Regions from separate parts of the Nitrincola iocasae genome, predicted to be linked through region 1. Evidence: predicted binding sites of a transcription regulator. Region 1 holds the regulator's gene; each other region holds the start of a gene.

Region 1 (6,638 bases):
GAGGTTCAGCCAGCTTACGCGGCTCAGGCAAGGGGAAATCCAGCAAATCGGTAATAATCCCCATCAGGAAGGAAGCAGTTTTTCCAGTCCCGGTCTGCGCTTTGGCAATCAAATCCTTGCCTTCAAGCGCCTGTTCAATCGTGGCAGCCTGTATCGGCGTGCAATATTCAAACCCAAGATCAGCGATAGCATGCATCAGATCATCAGGGAGATTGAAATCATGAAAACGTTTCTTGTCGGCAACAGCAGGCACAACAAACTCACTGGGTGACCAGCTTTTCTTGCGGCTATTGCCACGACTGTCCCGACGCTTGCGGCGCGGCTTGCGTTCTGCATTACCGCTTGAGGGCTGCTCGTTTGGGGTTTCAGTCTGTGTCTGTGCTTCTGTATTCAAGTGAGTACCTTTTGATTACTGATCAATTGCTGCTATATCTTACCCTGTCAGAACACCTGTCGGAAAGGTGGCAAGGCATTCAGAATTTGACGACCATAAAATTTTCCGGTCAAACGGCGATCCAGAATCACCACCCGACCACGATCCTGCTCAGTGCGCAATAACCTTCCCACCGCCTGGGTCAAGCGCATCGACGCTGCCGGTACCGTCCACTCAACAAACGGGTTGCCACCCTGCTGCTCAATCCATTCGGACATAGTGGCATCAACCGGGTCATCCGGTACACTGAAGGGCAATTTGGTAATAATCACATCGGTGAGATACGCCCCGGGAAGATCGACCCCTTCGGCGAAGGAGGCCAGACCAAACAAGCTGCTGGGCTGACCGGCATCAATGCGTTCCCGGTGTTGTTGCAGCATGGCAGATTTGGAGCTGCTGCCCTGCGCCGTCACTCGCGTTTTCAGGGAGGCATCTAATTGGTCCAACACACTGAGCATCTGCTTCCACGAACTGAACAGTATCAATGAAGCCTGTATCCCTGGCAATTCGCGATTCAGATACTCGGCCACCTCATCGGTATGCTCGTTTGCCCGCCCGGGATCTGAGCGCATCACCGGTATTTCCAGAACCGCTGAATTAAAATAATCAAATGGGCTGGCCAACTGTTCGCAGGGCGTCGACTCGGGCAGTCCCAGCGTGGCCTTCAGGCGATCAAAGCGCCCCAGTGCTGTCAGTGTGGCTGACGTAACCAGTGCGCCGAAACATACATCCCAAAGATGCTCCTGCAGCGTTGCAGCCACAGAGACCGGACTGCTGCAGCACTCATAGTCCCGCCCGGCCAGCGTATCTTGCAAGACTACCCAGCGCGCAGTAGGACTCACTCCTGGCTCATCCGGACGAGCAAAACTACCCGCCAGCCAATGCATTTGCTGTAACCGATTGATCAGAAAGCCCAGCTGTGGATAGAATGCTTCCGCCTGAGAGCGTTCTATATCGTCCAGATTGCCTTCCAACGCTTCCTTAAGCAGCGCCGCCAACTGTTCCAGCTGCATCAGAATACGTTGACTGCACTGGGCAGTTTCATTTGCAGGCGACAACCAGGATTCCGGCTGACGACCTCCGGCAAAGCGCACTCTCGGGGTACGACCTCGATCATCTTGAAATTGTAGGGCTTCTGCCAGATTTTTCATGCCATCCAGTGCCAGCAGCAGATCAGCAACAGGTTGATGCAGCTTGACTACCAGATCATCCAGATACGCAGAAGAGCACTGCCCGGCAAACTGCTGCAGTTTTTTCTCCATGCCGCCGATCAGACGCAGTGCGGCATTCAAGCGCAAACTGTAGGAAAAATGACCGCCAGCCTTATCGGCAAGATGATGCCCTTCATCAAAAATATACAAGGATGAGGATGGCTCCGGCAGAATGGCGCCCCCGCCGAGGGAAAGATCGGCCAGCACCAGATCATGATTGGCAATGATGAGATCCGCATCACCCATCTGTTCACGTGCACGATAAAACGGGCAAACACTGAAATTGATGCAGCGGCGGTTGCTGCACTGCATATGGTCACTGGTCAGATGCCCCCAGGTTTCATCGGAGGGTGCCGCATCCAGTCGGTCGCGATCACCATCCCATTTGCCCTCAGCATACTGTTGCATTAATCCCCTGACCGCATTCACCACGCCAGGTTCGATAACGCGCGCCTGTTCGTCTTCATAAAGCGCCATTTGACCCTGCGTCCCCTGATCGTCCAGGAGTTGTTCAGCTTTATTGAGGCAGAGGTAACGCCCGCGACCTTTGGCCAGACTATAGCTGAAGCTCAATCCGGCATGGCTTTCCAGTTCAGGCAGATCCTTGTCGGTGAGTTGCTCCTGCAGCGCCACAGTGGCGGTGGATACAATCAGTTTCAGGCCCCGCTGCTTGGCAATGGGTAACACCGCCAGCAAGTAAGCAATGGTTTTGCCAGTCCCTGTACCCGCCTCGACAGCGATCAAATGGGACTCACCTAACCGCTTGCCTTTCTCATCCGCACGGATAGCCCCCAGCACTCGAGCCACAGCGGCAATCATCTGCTTCTGTGCCGGACGGGCTTTTAACCCACGACTGTCGAGAAAACGACTGTAGGCTGTTTGTATCTCTTTTTTTAGTGACGCTTCCAGCAAGCGAAGATCCTCTGTTATTTCAGCCATCTATTTTATCAAAATCTACGTCAATCAGACACAACAGACTTGACGTAGCGACAATACTGTACAAAAATGCAGTTACTGTACACAAAAACAGGTTATAAAATGAAACTTACAGCGCGTCAATCACAAGTACTTGACTGTATTCGCCGCCATATCGAATCCACTGGCTACCCACCCACGCGCGCCGAAATCGCACGCGAGCTGGGATTCAAGTCCGCCAATGCAGCAGAAGAACACCTTAAAGCCTTGCAGCGAAAAGGTGCGATAGAGATGATTCAGCACACCTCTCGAGGGATACGCTTGCCTGAAGAACCCATCAATGATCCAGAGGAAACCGGCCTCCCCTTAGTTGGTTCTGTAGCGGCAGGCTCGCCGATCCTGGCATTGGAGCATATCGAAGAGCGCTGCAATATTGCCCCGGATTTCTTCCATCCCCCGGCTAACTACCTGCTTCGTGTGCGCGGCATGAGCATGAAGAATATCGGTATTATGGACGGTGATTTACTGGCTGTGCACCAAACCCAGGAGATACGCAATGGCCAGGTTGTAGTCGCCAGAATCGGTGATGAAGTGACAGTTAAGCGATTCCAGCGCGAGGGCAGCAAAGTCAGCCTGATCGCTGAAAACGAAGAGTTCAGTCCAATCGAGCTGGACCTGACTCAGGACGAGTTGATCATTGAAGGGCTCGGTGTGGGTGTTATTCGCCAACAGAGCTAAACTTGCGTCAAACTGCAGGAGTGCTCACCACTCCTGCATACCCTCTCTGAGTCGATCAACTAACTGACGCATGCTCCCCAGCCAGACCTGATACTCAGTATAAACATCCTGATCTTCAGCATGATCCGGATTAACCTGCATCACGTGAATTTCTGAGAGACTTGAAGAAGCCGAAGACTGTTCGCGTTTATCTATAGCTATCCAGCAAGCAGCATAAGCTCTGAGCAACTTATGCAGCCAGCTGTCCTGACGCGCTTCCAATTGTTGCAATTCATTTAACTCAGGCGATTCATACCCAGCCTTTTCAAACCCCAGAGCTAAATCTGCCAAGCCAACAATAGTCTCAGTTTCCACACTGTAACGCTCAGCTACTTCGCGCAACAACGCACTGTAAGTAGATGACAAATGAAACAGTACCGACTCCTGATAGGATTCAATTAACGCATGTTTACTCCAGGCCGATGAATTCTGAGCATTCTTCAGCGCATCCAGATGCAATCTGGCAAAATTCAACTTCTGGTTAGTACGGGCCAGGTACACTTCACTCATATCAACCCCTCCAGGGTTTGCTCTGGGATATTTGCTTTAAGACTATCGCTGTATCAAGATTTGGAAACACGCTTTTTGGCTTGCTCGACTGTCCAATTGCCTCTGTCGTAAAAAGCACGCCAACCGGTTGCTTTACCTTCTTTCTCAGTCATTACATACTGTTCTTTGGTTTTGCGGCTATAGCGAACAATAGTCGGGTTACCCTCCTCATCCTGAACAGGTGCGGTTAACAGAAAGTGATACTTTGGATCAATTTCGGCTTTATGCGGTAACAGCTCACTGACGAAAGGCGCACGCGTTTCACGCTTTTTCGGAAACTGACTGGCAGCCAAAAACAAGCCACTGGCACCATCTCTCAGTACGTAGGTGTCATCCACCTTCTCACACTGCAGTTCAGGCATTGCAACTGGATCCATTTTAGGCGGGGCCGCTTCACCACTACGTAAAAGTTTACGAGTATTTTTACATTCTGAATTGGTGCAACCAAAAAACTTACCGAAGCGACCGGTTTTTAACTGCATATCAGAACCGCATTTATCACATTCAATGGTAGGCCCATCGTAGCCTTTGATCCTGAAGCTACCCTGCTCCACTTCATAACCTGGACAGTCTGGGTTGTTACCACAAATATGCAACTTGCGCTTTTCATCCAGCAAGTAAGAGTCCATCGCCGTACCACACAGTTTACAACGGTGCTTATTACGCAGTATACGCGACTCGGCCTCTTCATCGGCATCTGCACTGACCACCTCATCACCGGAAATCAGGTTGATGGTGCATTTGCAGCGCTCCTTAGGCGGTAACGAATAGCCGGAACAACCCAAAAACACCCCCGTACTACCGGTACGAATCATCATCTTGCGGCCGCAATCCGGGCAATCGATATCAGTCGGCGTGGGGGCGTTGGGGCGCATACCCGCTTCCGGGTCTTGAGCCTGTTCCAGATCCTGGACAAAGTCTTTATAAAATTTGTCCAGCAAGGCTTTCCAATCCAGATCGCCACGTGCGACTTCATCCAGATATTCTTCCATTCGCGCGGTGAAGCTATAGTCCATTAGATCTGAAAAGCTTTCACTCAGGCGTTCTGTCACAATATCGCCCATTTTACAGGCATAGAAACGCCGCCCCTGGACTTCGACATAACCACGATCCTGAATAGTGGAAATAATCGCCGCATAGGTTGAAGGCCGACCAATGCCGCGTTTCTCCAACTCTTTAACCAGGCTTGCCTCGGTATAGCGCGGAGACGGACGGGTAAAGTGCTGTTTCGGCTCGAGCCCCTGCAACGATAAGGTATCGCCCTCTTTCAGGTCTGGCAGAATCACATCTTCATCATTTTTGCCGCGCGCTGGCAATACCCGTGTATAACCGTCAAACCGCAAAATTCGACCTTTCACAGCCAGCTCGAAATCACTGGCGCGCACGGTAATCCGGGTACTGGTATAGAGTGCTGGCGTCATCTGACAGGCCAGGAATTGCCGCCGAATCAGGTCATACAGACGCTCAGCATCAGACTCCATACCGCTCAGTGTATCGGCGGTTTGATTAACATCTGAGGGACGTATCGCCTCATGCGCTTCCTGTGCGCCCTCTTTGCTGCTGTAGCGTATCGGCTGCTCCGGCAAGTAACGCTCACCAAATTGATCCAGAATATAGTCACGACAGGTAGCGACTGCTTCCTCGCTCAAGTTGGTTGAGTCGGTTCGCATGTAAGTGATATAGCCGGCTTCATACAAGCGCTGCGCCATCATCATGGTTTTCTTGACCCCAAAACCCAGTCGGGTACTGGCGGCCTGTTGCAGTGTCGAGGTAATGAAGGGTGCAGACGGTTTGCTGCTGGTGGCACGATCTTCCCGACCGGTAATACGGTAATCAGCGCTCTTCAGCAGCGCCAGCAGCTTGTCGGTTTCATCTTTGGAGGTCGGGCGAAAAGCCTTTTCACCCTGACGCATCACCTGCAGCCTCAGGGATTCACCGCTTTCGCTGATCGTAGAGGCGAACACTTCCCAGTATTCTTCAGGAATAAACGCACGAATTTCACGCTCACGATCAACCACCAGGCGTACCGCAACTGACTGAACACGGCCAGCCGACAAGCCCCGGGCCACCTTTTCCCACAAGAGTGGCGACACCATATAACCCACCACCCGATCAAGAAAACGCCGTGCCTGCTGTGCATTAACACGACTCATGGCCAGATCACCTGGCTCTTTGAAAGCTTCCTTGATGGCTTTTTTGGTTATTTCATTAAAGACTACCCGCTTAAAGCGACTATCATCACCACCTATGGCTTCGCGCAAGTGCCAGGCTATCGCTTCCCCTTCGCGGTCCAAATCCGTTGCCAGATAGATTTCATCAGCATTGGCGGCCAGCTTCTTCAGCTCATCTACCACCTTTTCTTTACCCGGCAAAATTTCGTAGCGAGCCGCCCATCCCTGTTCAGGGTCGATCCCCATACGCCGGATCAATTGCTCCCGCGCTTTGGTTTTCTTGTAAGCCGCTTTGGCTTCATCAGACAGTTTGCGCGTCTGCGCTGCCAAACGTGCACGCTCTTTGGGATCGGTAGTGCCACCACTACCGCTGGTCGGCAGGTCTCGAATATGACCCACACTGGATTTCACCACATACTGGCTACCAAGGTATTTATTGATAGTGCGAGCCTTGGCCGGTGACTCCACGATAACGAGGGTTTTACCCATTGAATCTGTTCCTTTATGTCGCTGTGCGCCGGAAAATATCGTGCATATATAAGTGTTGAGTTGAGCGGGGTCAAGTTAAACTGTCTTATCAAT
Region 2 (6,638 bases), 1.2 Mb from region 1:
TAATCCAACCCGTAATCGGGCTCTGGATCTGTTACCCTTGTTCAAATATCTGGATGCACCTCGTGTTGCACGCAAAACGCAGGATGTGTTGATTAAAGCGCGACCTACCTGGCACTACCGTCTGCCTAATTGTGAAATAGATCAGCCAGGTTGGGGGTTGTACCGGTCATGGAATGACTGGGTTGAAGTGGAGCAGCTTGCATCTGACAGGGAGCGTTTAAATAACTGTTGCCGTGATTATCAAAAGTTTCTGGCTCGTCCTCTGGATCGTTGGTTCGGTGACTGGGCGGGGCACTTGGATAAAAATTGGGTTCAGCCTAGCTGAGCTACCGACAGAGAAACGGGAGTCGATATGCAAGCACGACATCATTTTGTTCAATGCAATCACTTAGAAGTGCATTTGACCTGTTGGGGCGATCAAAGTGCTCCTGCGGTTGTGCTCTGGCATGGTTTGACCCGCACAGGTCGGGATTTTGATGAATTGGCACAAACGCTGGCCAAAGACTATTTTGTGCTCTGTCCGGATACACCGGGTCGTGGATACTCCCAATGGAGCCCTTCACCCGAGGTGGATTATGTGCTGCCGCGTTATGTCGAGGTGGCACGCCAACTGCTTGAGGCGTTTCATATAGAGCAGTGTATCTGGATCGGAACGTCTATGGGTGGGCTGATCGGTATGCTGCTGGCTGCCGAAGAGCACACACCAGTTAGTGCACTGTTGGTTAATGACGTAGGTCCGGAGTTGCCTGCCGAGGCGCTGCAGCGCATTCGTGATTATATAGGTATACAGCCGGTGTTTGATTCGTTGACTGCGCTGGAGCAGTGGTTGCAAACGGTGTATGTAACCTTTGGTAAGAATACAGCTGAGTTCTGGCGGCGCATGGCAATCACCTCAAGTCGTCGCCTCACAGATGGTCGCTATACCCTGCATTATGACCCGGCGCTGGTAAAGGCCTTCCAGGTTGAAGATGACGGGCAAACGCTTTGGCCGCAATGGCAGGCCATTCGCTGTCCGCTGATGATAGTGCGTGGCGCTGAATCCGATCTGCTCTCAGTCAGCTTGCTAGAAGCAATGCAGAAAGCACAACCCACAGCACAAAGCGTAACCTTCACCGACGTCGGTCATGCCCCAACATTGGTAAACCCGCAGCAGCAAACAATAGTAGTGGATTGGATCTGTAGGAGCTCGCTCCGCGAGCGATAAAACCACCCCTGTAGGAGCCCGCTCCGCGGGCGATAGAACCATCGCTCACAGAGTGAGCTCCTACAAGAGTGAGCTCCTACAAAGGGAAGCAATCTGCCAATGTAGGAGCCCGCTCCGCGGGCGATAGAAAGATATCTTAGTTAAGCATGGCAGACACTTCGTCACGCAGTTCCGGGTCGCTCTGCAGTGCAAGGGCGATATTGTTGTAGGTTTCAATGTCCATGCCTGCATCTTGTACAGCTTCGACCATCAGTTGGCTGGCTTCCTGTTGTAGCTCAGCAGCCTTTTCCTGGTCGCTGGTGGCTTCGAGGCGTGCTGAATAGTCTGCACGAATAGTGTCCAGATCTCCCTGAACAGATGCGAAGGTTTGTAGGTCGTTTTCAGCAAATTCCATCTGTGCCTGCTGTGTTGCTGGCTGTGCCTGTGTGGCAGCTTCGCTTTCATTGGCAGTTGCAGTGGCAGCAAAGCCCAGGGTGATCAGGCTAGTCAGTGCGGCGGCAAGTAATGTCTTCTTCATCTGATTAACTCCTTTGATTAAATTCAATGTATTAACTGCCATATTCGTGCCAGGTTTTTTATTTTATTTGTAACCTGTTGATATAAATCTTTATTTATAATTAATTTGTACTGTTTTAATAAGATTGGCGACTTCTTCAGTCGGCTGAAATGTGCTATCAAGTGTGTCATAATGGCGCATGTGTCATTAAATACAAGCATGAGGTCTGTTTTGAAAAGGATATTTTCATCTGCGAGCTTACGACGCGTTTTGCTGGTCAGGGTGGCATTGCCTGTGCTGCTGATTCTGGCAGTGATTCTGTCGGCTGGACAGGCGTTGGTGAGTAACTTTATCGAACAACGTATGCAGCGTGATCTGCAGTTAGTTGCCCGGGCGGTGTACTTACCCGTGAGCCAGGCATTGGAGCGCAATGATCTGGAACAGATGCAAAGTAGCATGGCCGCGTTGTTTGGTATGACCGAGGTATATGGCGCTTATCTGTTTGATGCAGAAGGTCAGCCGCTGATCAGTTTCGGGGTAGTTAATCCTACACAGAGGCAAGCCGAAGATGCTTTGCAAAAAACTCTGGCGGGTGAGTTTGAGCAGTATGAGCAGATTCGGGGGCGTGATGTGTACTCTTTCTTTATGCCGATGTTTGATGAGGTGGGGCAACCGAATGGTTTGTTGCAGGTGACTCGGCGGCATCGCGATATTGATCAGCAATTGCTGCGCCTCGCCTATGGTTCCTGGGGTGGCTTCGCGCTGGTCTCTCTGATGATATTGTTTATTCTGGTGTGGACCCATCAGCGTGCCATTGGTGGACCCCTAAATCGTATTTTGGCGAGTATCCGCCGGGTTGAAGCGGGTGAACATGAACATCGGGCCGATGTATATGGGCCTACTGAAATCCGCCAGTTGGCTTTGGGTCTGAACGGCATGCTGGATGCAATTCAACAGGCTGAAGCGCGTGAAGAAGAGCAGCGACTGGCCCGTGAGGTCATTGCTGAACGTTTACGTCAGACAGAAACCCTGGCCGCTCTGGGTCAGTTGTCAGCGGGTGTAGCGCATGAGTTGGGAGCGCCGCTCAGTGTTGTTGATGGACGAGCCAGTCGTTTGCAACGACGCCTGGAAAGTCCACAGGATCTTCGTGAGTTGGAGATGATTCGTCAGCAAGCGGCACGTATGACCTCTATTATTCAGCAGCTGTTGTCGTATGGGCGCTCATCCAGAGCACGGCCACGCCAGTTGGATCTTGAGGCCTTGCTGCTTAGAGCACAGGCATTGATTGCCGGAGAAGGTTATAAAATTGAGCTTCAATCTGGCCCGTCAGCGATGCTCAGCGGTGACTCTCTCAGTCTCGAACAGGCTTTGATCAATCTACTGCGTAATGCGTGTCAGGCGTGCCCACAAGGGCCGGTCAGAATGGCATGGAGTGTGGATGAGGCTATCCATTTGACCATTGAGGATGCAGGCCCTGGTATTGATGTCGCAATTCGTAACCAGGTGTTTGACCCTTTCGTCACTACTAAAACACCCGGTGAAGGCAGTGGTCTCGGGTTGGCGATCGTAAAACGGATTGTGGAAGAGCATGGGGGGCGAATTCGTATAGGTGACAGTGAATTGGGCGGTGCCTGTTTTGAATTAACCTTTCCGCTTGCCAAAACACAGGAAAATAATCATGTCTAAAACTCAAGCGTCTTTATTACTGGTTGAGGATGATCAGGCGTTGGCTAATCTGATCAGCGAAGAGCTGGAGGCGGAAGGGTTTCAACTGGCGGTGGCCGAAACGCTGGCGGATGCACATGCCTGGCTGGAGCAACAGCAACCGGCACTGATCATTACAGACCTGCGCCTGCCGGATGGCCATGGTATGGCATTGGTCAAAGCCGTGATGCAGCAGGATGAATCGCAACGTCCGGGGATTATTGTTATTACCGCATTTGGCAGTGTGCGACAGGCGGTTGAAGCCTTGCAGGCGGGCGCAGATGACTTTTTGACCAAGCCCCTGGATCTGGATCACTTTATGTTGAGTGTGCAAAAAGTACTGGAGAACCACAAAGTACGTAATGAATTGCGTCAGTTCCGAAAAATCACACAACAGCGTGCCTCTTTTCATGGCATGCTGGGCAAAAGCCGGACAATCCGGACCCTGTTCGATCAGATTCGGGTGGTTGCCAGGGCGCAAGGGCCGGTATTGATTAATGGTGAAAGCGGCACCGGCAAGGAATTGGTTGCCAGGGCCTTGCATGCGGAAAGTGATCGGGCTGAGGGGCCGTTCCTGGCGGTGAACTGCGCTGGCATTCCACAGGAATTGTTGGAAAGTGAGTTTTTTGGTCATGCGGCAGGGGCTTTTACCGGAGCAAACAAGGCTCGAAAAGGCTTGTTGCAAGAAGCTCAGAAGGGTTCACTGTTGCTCGATGAAATAGGTGAAATGCCTCTGGCTCTGCAGGCTAAGCTGCTGCGAGCACTACAGGATGGTTCGATTCGCCCGGTCGGGCAGGATACCGAGGTACAGGTGGATGTTCGTATTTTTGCTGCCACACACCGGGACTTGAAGCAGAAGGTGGAGCAGGGTAGTTTTCGTGAGGATCTTTATTACCGTTTGGAAACCTTTGCTATCCAGATTCCCGCTCTGCGAGAACGCGACGATGACCTGGAGATGATGGCACAGCAGTTTGTACGTCAGATCGCGATGACTCAAGGTAAGCCAGTCAAAGGGTTTTCTGTAGCGGCGTTAAGTCTGATTCGTGGCTATAGTTTTCCGGGTAATGTGCGAGAGTTGCAAAATGTGGTTGAACGCGCCGTGGCTTTTTGCGATAGCGACTGGATTGAGCCGCAGCATCTACCCAGCCGACTTCTGGACGCCTTGTCGCCAGTTAGTGATGGAACCACTCAGACAACGGATAACAGCGATAAAGAACAGCGTCTGCTGGCTGGTAACCTGCTACCTACGTTGGATGAATTGCAACAACGTTATGTCCACATGGTGCTGGATGAAGTGAATGGAAATAAACGTCGCGCCGCAGCATTGTTGGGAATTGGTCGGCGTACTCTGTATCGCTGGCTGGAGTAAGCTATTAGTTCAGCCAGGGAGAGGCCTCCCTGAAAACCCATTTAGGTTCAAGCTGAATGTGCAACTAATATAAGAGCACCTGCCCGTAGTGTAAAAGTCTCCAGACCCCCGTCATCAGCATTAAATATAACCGTGCGGTTATTATTATGGGTGCAATATGAAGCTTCAGATTGAGAGTGTGGAAGACATCGGAATGCTTGTTCGACTGGTTTGTGTTCTGCCTGTTGATTGGTAACACGGATAACCACCTCAAGAACCTGTCGTTTTATATGTCGCCGGAAGGGGTGGTCATTACCCCGCATTATGATCTGCTCTGTACGGCGGTGTATGAACCTGACAATGGTTGGTTGAATGCAAGGCTGGAATGGAAGATTGGCTCGGTGAGGACGTTAGGGGAGGTGAATCCTGTCTATCTGGTGGAGCTGGGCAGTGTTCTCAAAGTTCCGCCGCGCTTACAGAAGCAAACTGTCAGTCGTATGATCAAGACAATTGAGCAGCAGCTCCCCGTGATCTATGAGGAGATCCAGGCAACCCTGTATCCGGCAGGGATAAGCAAGGAAGGCGAATTGCGTTTGCTCCAACAGATTCACTATGGTGTGATTGCAGATATGGCTGCACGATTGGCGATCTGACTGGGGCACAGACCTCGCAGGCCCGGTCGAGGATTTGCGCGGGCTTTGCTAAACAAGTGTTTTACAAATAGCTAAATAGTGGTTTCAAGAGTAGGGTTGTTTAAGATTGCACCGCGCGGTGCGATGTTAGAGGTAAGGAGCAACCAATAATGAAAACATACCCCTTAAAACCCCTGTCGCTCGTTTTACTGATATTTGGATTTTCAACAACTGTTTCGGCTCTGGAAGGTGATGCTGAGCGTGGCAAGGCAGCGGCCGCGGTATGTACAGCCTGCCATCAGGCCGATGGCAGTGGCCTGTCGGTTCCGGGCGCTGAATCCTGGCCGAGGCTGGCTGGCCTGAACGCGGCTTATATATACAAGCAGTTGCAGGACTTTAACAGCGGTCAGCGTACTAATGCTGCCATGGCTCCTTTTGCTGCCATGCTTAGTGATCAACAGATGCAGGATGTCGCTGTGTATTTCAGCCAGTTGGTGCCCCGCCTCGCTCAAGGTGGAGAGGCTGTTGATGAAGCCTTGCTGAAGCAGGGTGAAATGCTGGTAACACGGGGTGACTGGTCTCGCTATATCCCTTCCTGTCAGTCTTGTCATGGACCGAATAGCCAGGGTGCCGGTGCGTCTTTCCCCGGTATTGCCGGGCAGCATGCAGGCTATCTGGAAGCTCAGCTATACAACTGGCAGCAGGGTAAGCGTCGCAATGATCCACAGCAGTTGATGCTGGCGATTGCTGAGCGAATGAATGCTGACGATATCAAGGCGGTAGCGGCCTGGCTATCTATGCAGCCGGCCAAGTGAGGGTCTAATTATGGTTAAGTTAACAAGTGCCTTAAGTATCAGTGTGTTGGCAGGTTGGGCAGGTGTTAGCCTTGCGGCTGAGCCCCCTCGTATTCCAGTCAATTTTCCACAACCTGAAGCCGGGCAATATGTCCATGTTCCCCCTACGCTGGCTGATCTGGAAGAAGCAACTATTCACCCGGAGCTTAAACGGGTGATCCGTCGTGGTCATGATCTATTTGTAAATACTCAGCAATTGCGTGGCGAGAACGTTTTCAACGATATGAATTGCTCCAGTTGTCACCTGGGAGAGGGGGCGCAGCCTTTTTCAGCGCCGGTATGGCCCGCCGCAGTAGTGTTACCAAATTTTCGGTCCAAGAATCAGCAAGTAAATAGTCTGGAGGAACGTATTGCCGGATGTTTTAGTTTTTCCATGAATGGAAAGCCACCTGAATATGGC
Region 3 (6,638 bases), 1.1 Mb from region 1:
CCAGTCAGCCGTTTTGATCACATCCAGGTTGTGTTCAATCACCACAATGGTATTGCCATGATCACGTAACCGATAGAGTACATTCAATAATTGCTGAATATCATAGAAATGCAGACCGGTGGTCGGTTCATCAAGAATATACAGCGTTTTGCCGGTATCGCGCTTGGACAGCTCGCGTGACAGCTTCACCCTCTGGGCTTCACCGCCTGACAGGGTTGTCGCGCTTTGGCCTAAGCGAATATAGCTGAGCCCGACATCAATCAGAGTTTGCAGTTTTCGCGCCAGTGCAGGAATGGCATCGAAAAATTCACGCGCATCTTCCACGGTCATGCTCAGTACTTCATCAATGGTTTTGCCTTTGTAGCGTACTTCCAGGGTTTCGCGGTTGTAGCGTTTGCCGTGGCAGACATCACAAGGCACAAAAATATCCGGAAGGAAGTGCATTTCCACCTTGATGACACCATCCCCCTGACAGGCTTCACAACGGCCACCTTTGACATTAAAACTAAACCGTCCTGGCTTGTATCCGCGTGAGCGGGCTTCCTGCGTACCCGCAAAGAGTTCACGCACCGGGGTAAAAATGCCGGTATAGGTGGCCGGATTGGAGCGTGGTGTCCGTCCTATCGGGCTTTGATCTATATCGATAACCTTATCAAAATGATGCATCCCCTCGATGCGATCATATTCTGAGGCATCCAGGGTGGTGGCGTGGTTCAGTTCCGTGGCCGTAATCGGATACAGGGTGCTGTTAATCAGCGTGGATTTGCCCGAACCTGACACCCCGGTAACGCAGGTGAGCAGGCCAACAGGAATTTCCAGGGTAACATCCTTCAGGTTGTTACCCCGTGCACCGATCAGGCGGAGAAACTTTTCAGAGTCAACCGGGTAGCGTTGCGCAGGCACTTCAATACGGCGCACTCCTGAGAGGTACTGGCCGGTAATGGATGCCGGATTATCCATGACCTCCTGTGGCGTGCCTGCGGCGATCACTTTACCGCCATGCACACCCGCTCCCGGACCGATATCGATGACATGATCGGCTAAGCGTATGGCATCTTCATCATGTTCTACCACGATCACGGTATTCCCCAGATCACGCAAGTGGCGCAGTGTTTCCAGCAGACGGTCATTGTCGCGCTGGTGTAAACCTATGGAGGGCTCATCCAGAATATACATCACCCCGACCAGTCCGGCGCCTATCTGACTGGCTAAACGTATACGCTGGGCTTCACCACCGGACAAAGATTCAGCGCTGCGCTCCAGGGATAAATAGTCCAGTCCGACATTGACCAGGAAGGATAAGCGCTGACGAATCTCTTTAAGGATTTTGTCAGCAATCTCACCCTGCTTGCCACTCAGCTCCAACTGATCAAAATAGGCTTTGCTGTCACCTATGGCCATGCGTACGATTTCAGGCAGGGTGCGCCCATCAATATACACATGCCGTGCTTCGCGGCGCAGGCGCGTACCATGGCAAGAGGGGCAGGGCTGCATGTTCAGGTATTTGGCCAGGTCCTCGCGGACCATATCGGATTCGGTTTCTTTATAGCGCCGTTCCAGGTTGTTCAGCACTCCCTCAAAGGGATGGTGCTTGCTAACACGGGTGCCTCGATCATTGGTATAGCTGAACTCTATCTGCTCTGTGCCACTGCCGTGCAGAATCACTTTCTGCTGCACCTGGGTCAGATCACAGAAGGGAGTATCCATATCAAAGCCGTAATGATCCGCCACCGCTTTCAGTTGCTGGAAATAGTACAGGCTGCGTCTGTCCCAGCCACGAATGGCACCTTCCGACAGTGTTAGTGAAGGATCATGTACCACCTTGACCGGATCAAAGTACTGTTTGACACCCAAACCATCACAGGTGGAGCAGGCACCGTGTGGATTGTTAAACGAAAACATCCGCGGTTCCAGTTCCTGAATGCTGTGACCACAGACGGGGCAGGCAAACCGGGCTGAGAAGATCAGATCATCCTTGCCCTCATCGTCCATCCAGGCGACCCGGGCGATGCCATCGGTCAGATTCAGTGCGGTTTCAAAGGATTCCGCCAGGCGTATCTGTAGGTCATTACGTACCTTGAAGCGGTCAATCACAACTTCAATGGAGTGTTTCTTGTTCTTATCCAATGCGGGTGCACTGTCCAGATCAACAATAATGTCGTTGATGCGTGCGCGGACAAATCCCTGTGAACGCAGCTCGCTGATGGTGTGTAAGTGCTCACCTTTGCGGCCTTGTACCACCGGTGCCAGTAGCATCATTTTACTGCCTTCCGGCAGGGTCAGCACCTGATCCACCATCTGCGACACCGTTTGTGCTGCCAGGGGCAGATCATGATCCGGACAGCGCGGCTCACCTGCGCGGGCATAGAGTAAGCGCAGATAGTCATAAATTTCGGTGATGGTGCCGACAGTCGAGCGCGGGTTATGCGAGGTGGATTTCTGTTCAATGGAAATGGCCGGAGACAGCCCTTCAATATGGTCTACATCCGGTTTTTCCATCATCGATAGAAACTGACGGGCATAGGTGGATAGCGATTCTACATAGCGACGCTGTCCTTCGGCATAGAGGGTATCAAATGCCAGCGAGGATTTGCCGGAACCTGACAAGCCGGTGATGACGATCAGCTTGTCCCGGGGAATATCCAGGTCGATATTTTTCAGGTTGTGGGTGCGCGCACCCCGTACCAGTATTTTATCCATTACCGCTCCGGTGACAGTGCAAAAACGAGCATTATAAGCCTTTAGTCCGAATTTTACATGAACGCGCTGAGTTCAATGGCGTGATGTGTACTAACAATCTGCATGAATATTGATTAACTCAGGCTAACCCACCCTGAGAGGCAATCGGTTGATATTTGACAAGCTTATGATTGAGTCATAACCTTTCAAATATTGTTGAAATACATAGTGGCAAAATTGCATATATGCTTCAGTGCACCTGCAGGAGTTTTCTTCTATATAAATGATTCATAATAAGAGGGTCTGAAGCATTGATGAGCTCATTGCGGAATCGCCTTTCGCTGTTGGTAGGTCTGATAACACTGCCCGGTTATTTGGCTATCTCTGCTGATATGCTGGAGAACCGAAAACAGGCGTTATTAAATCTTGAGCATCAAGTCGAGGTGACGGCCAATGATCTGGCTGCCCTGCAGCACAAAATTCTCATCGACACTGAAAGCCTATCTGACCCATCTAGCGCAATTACCTGAAGTGCAGGATCCAGCAGCACCTGTCTGTGGTGAGTTTCTGGCAAAAATACTCAAATTCAATACATAGTTTGTGAATCTCGGTGTTCCTCTGGCCAGTGGTGACCTGCTGTGTAACACGCATCCACTGAATCGTCATATCAATGTGTTTGATCGGCCCTATTTTCAGGATGCGCTGACCAACAGGCGCTTCTCGATCGGCACCTTTCAACATGATCGTGCTGCCAATACAACCAGTATCAATTTTGGCTACCCAGTCACTGACCTCACCACTGATGAGGTGCGCGGCGTTGCCGTTGCTGTGGTTTCGCTGGCTTGGTGGACCCACTACCTTGAAACCAGTAACTTGCCGGAGTCGAGTACGGCCTTCATTACCGACAGTCAGGCCACACTCATAGCTAACTACCCTGCTAATCCGGATGAGCTGGGTAGAGTCGTCACGGAAATCAACGGACACTCTCAGGCAGAGCAGTTGATGGGTGCGGATGGCATCAGGCGGATGAAGTATTCCATTCCACTGCTGCATAACACCGATGAGGAGTTTTTTGTTCTGACCATCGGTGTGCCAACGGATGCTGTGTTACAGCGAATCAATCAACGCTTTTATATCTTACTACTGCTGTTTTCGCTGGTTATGTTGGGTCTCTACCGGATCAGCACCCGGTTGCTTAAAAATGGAGTGCTTGCACCGATCGAAGCCCTCACAGACGCCAGTCGCAAACTGCAACGCGGCATTTTCGAACCGAACAAAGCCCATGAAGGTGTTGTCGAACTGGTACAATTAAAACAACAATTTGAACATATGGCAGAAACGCGGTTGGAAGCCGAGCGGCAGATATGGCTTCAGGCCAATGTTGATACTCTGACGGCGCTACCTAACCGCTATATGCTTAACTACCAGTTATCCCAAGCACTCGAACGTGTAAAACATGAAGACCAACAACTGAGCCTGTTGATGCTTGATCTGGATAACTTTAAGGATATTAATGATACCCTTGGTCATGATGCTGGTGACAAGCTGCTGCGTGAAGTTGCTGGAAGGCTAAAAAGCGTAATCAGGGAGCCAAATCTGCTGGCCAGACTTGGAGGCGATGAGTTTACTGTTGTTCTCACTGATTTCAGACGTCTCACCAACCCTATCGATGAGCTCTGCGAACAGATCCTTAAACTGCTCGCCGAACCGATACAAGTAGATCAGCATCGACTCTTTATCACTACCAGTATCGGGGTGGCCATCTACCCTGCTGATGGCAAAACCGTGGAGGAGTTACTCAAATCCGCAGATCAGGCGATGTTTGCTGCCAAACAGGAGGGTCGTAACCGGCTCAAGTACTTTGACCCGATAATGCAAGAAGCGATTCTGCATAAACGTGAGCTGATCAGCGATCTACGCGATGCTATCGACACAGAGCTTGTCGTATATTATCAGCCTATACTCAACTGCGAATCACAGCGAATCACAGCGAATCACAGCGAATCACTAAAGCAGAAGCTCTGATTCGGTGGCAGCATCCGGAAAAGGGTTTGATCAGTCCTGCTGAGTTTATCCCGCTTGCCGAAGAGAGCGGGCTGATCATCGCTATCGGACAAAAAGTATTTGAGCAGGTGTGTAGGGATATCCCCACACTGAAGCAGGCATACGGAGAGAGTCTTCAGGTCAGCATCAACGTTTCTCCGATACAGTTTGCCCATGAGAAAACGCAACTGACTGGGTTCACCGTCTCGATGCTCAACATTTGCTATGTAGTGATATTATTATCGAGATCACAGAGGGAGTCATGCTGGACCCCAATTGTGAGACCATCAAAAAACTGATGGTGTTTCGAGATCATGGCGTGCAGGTGACATTGGATGACTTCGGCACTGGCTATTCATCTATGGCTTATATCCATCGATACGATATCGATTATCTGAAGATAGATCGCTGCTTCATCGCCAATCTCAGTGCTGACTCGGATGCATTGGCACTGTGTGAGGCGATGGTGCTTATGGCACATTCAAGGCTACCTGATATCGAAACCACGGCCACTGGAGGTGCTGATTTCGAATCATAAGGGAACGAGGGTCGCTTTGACTTAGCTACAAGTTCTGAATAGCGAATCTACTCGGCTGGTTCCTTAGAACCTCCATGAAAAATTAGCCTTTGGTGTTCAGCCTAAACCTAAGCTTGTGTTATTCTCATCCAACCTACAAAGGTTGGATGCAGGGAGCACCAACATGTAGAACCTTTTACGATTTGGAGAGAATAATGGCACGCGGCATCAATAAAGTAATCCTGATAGGCAACCTGGGCCAGGACCCTGAAGTTAAGTACATGCCATCAGGCAATGCAGTTACCAACCTGACTCTGGCAACTAGCGATACATGGAAGGATAAGCAGACCGGACAGCCACAGGAAAGAACCGAGTGGCACCGGGTGGTATTCTTCAATCGCCTTGCTGAAATTGCCGGTGAATACTTACGCAAAGGCTCGAAAGTGTATATCGAAGGCGCTTTGCGTACGCGTAAATGGCAGGATCAGAGTGGTCAGGACCGTTACACCACTGAAATCGTTGCCAGTGAAATGCAAATGCTGGATAGCCGTGGTGGTGAAGGCGGCGGTGGTAATCAGGGCGGTTACGCCGGTAACCAGGACCCGATGGGTTATGGTCAACAACCTCAGCAGCAAGCGTCACGTCCTGCCCCACAACAGTCTCGTCCACAAAACCAGCCTGCGCCACAGCAGCAGCCCGCCCAGCCGGCACCTGGTTTTGATGATTTTGATGATGATATCCCGTTCTAACGAACGCTTAGTCTTAGCATTTTGTAACGTTTATAAAGCAAAAAGCCCCATAATAGGGGCTTTTTGCTTTTATATGTAAAGGATATGCGCTATGTCGTGGAGGTATAGGTTGTAAACAAGTGTGTAGCTTATTGCACCTTATGCCACATTTGACTTGCTGCATGGAAGCTATTGACCATGGCTGCGAGGGTTTCTCCATCGATGGCTTTACAGACTTTATTTGCCGGTTGTTTAAAGGTGGGTGTGTCTTCTGCTGCTACCATGGCATTGATGATGGACTCTTCTGTTGCTTCTACAGTAGCCATGTAAAATTCGTCAAAGACTTCATCGTTCAAATAGTCCATGGCACAAACAGGTGCTGAGAATTGTGGTAAATCCTGCTCATTGGCGGTGCTAAAGGCGAGGAAAATATCGCCAGAGTTATTGCCCCCCGGAGAACCATTTTTGCCGACGCCAAGGGCGGCACGTTTGGCAAGGCGTTTGAGTTGATGGGGCAGCATCGGTGCATCTGTGGCAATAATGACAATGATAGAGCCTTGTTCATGCACAGGGTGAATGCGGTCGTGTGGCATCAGCTTTCCAATCGGAGCCCCCAGCACTGTAAACCAGGGTCGAATACCATGGTTGGCCTGAACCAGGGCGGCGACAGT

Evidence for each region. The regulator LexA, encoded in region 1, represses DNA repair genes until DNA is damaged. The targets are predictions, from matches to a motif close to TACTGTNTANNTANACAGTA.
Region 2: the regulator LexA is predicted to act here: its motif matches at 4,860-4,879, upstream of F5I99_RS05465 (HipA domain-containing protein).
Region 3: the regulator LexA is predicted to act here: its motif matches at 2,891-2,910, upstream of uvrA (excinuclease ABC subunit UvrA).

What each region holds. Positions count from the first base shown of each region.
Region 1 covers NZ_CP044222.1:2,407,450-2,414,087, forward strand. Annotated here, with positions in the region: gene rhlB (ATP-dependent RNA helicase RhlB) at 1-394, opposite strand, end outside; gene dinG (ATP-dependent DNA helicase DinG) at 442-2,583, opposite strand; gene lexA (transcriptional repressor LexA) at 2,683-3,297, shown strand; gene F5I99_RS11135 (DUF6586 family protein) at 3,322-3,846, opposite strand; gene topA (type I DNA topoisomerase) at 3,900-6,545, opposite strand.
Region 2 covers NZ_CP044222.1:1,176,593-1,183,230, forward strand. Annotated here, with positions in the region: gene F5I99_RS05440 (amidoligase family protein) at 1-325, shown strand, start outside; gene F5I99_RS05445 (alpha/beta fold hydrolase) at 353-1,204, shown strand; gene F5I99_RS05450 (DUF4168 domain-containing protein) at 1,341-1,721, opposite strand; gene F5I99_RS05455 (sensor histidine kinase) at 1,932-3,386, shown strand; gene F5I99_RS05460 (sigma-54-dependent transcriptional regulator) at 3,379-4,773, shown strand; gene F5I99_RS05465 (HipA domain-containing protein) at 4,950-5,405, shown strand; gene F5I99_RS05470 (c-type cytochrome) at 5,555-6,199, shown strand; gene F5I99_RS05475 (c-type cytochrome) at 6,210-6,638, shown strand, end outside.
Region 3 covers NZ_CP044222.1:3,542,359-3,548,996, reverse strand. Annotated here, with positions in the region: gene uvrA (excinuclease ABC subunit UvrA) at 1-2,700, opposite strand, end outside; gene F5I99_RS16405 (hypothetical protein) at 2,994-3,209, shown strand; gene F5I99_RS16400 (diguanylate cyclase domain-containing protein) at 3,280-4,704, shown strand; gene F5I99_RS20000 (EAL domain-containing protein) at 4,626-5,021, shown strand; partial or broken gene F5I99_RS19860 (EAL domain-containing protein) at 4,928-5,260, shown strand; gene ssb (single-stranded DNA-binding protein) at 5,455-5,988, shown strand; gene F5I99_RS16380 (DmpA family aminopeptidase) at 6,117-6,638, opposite strand, start outside.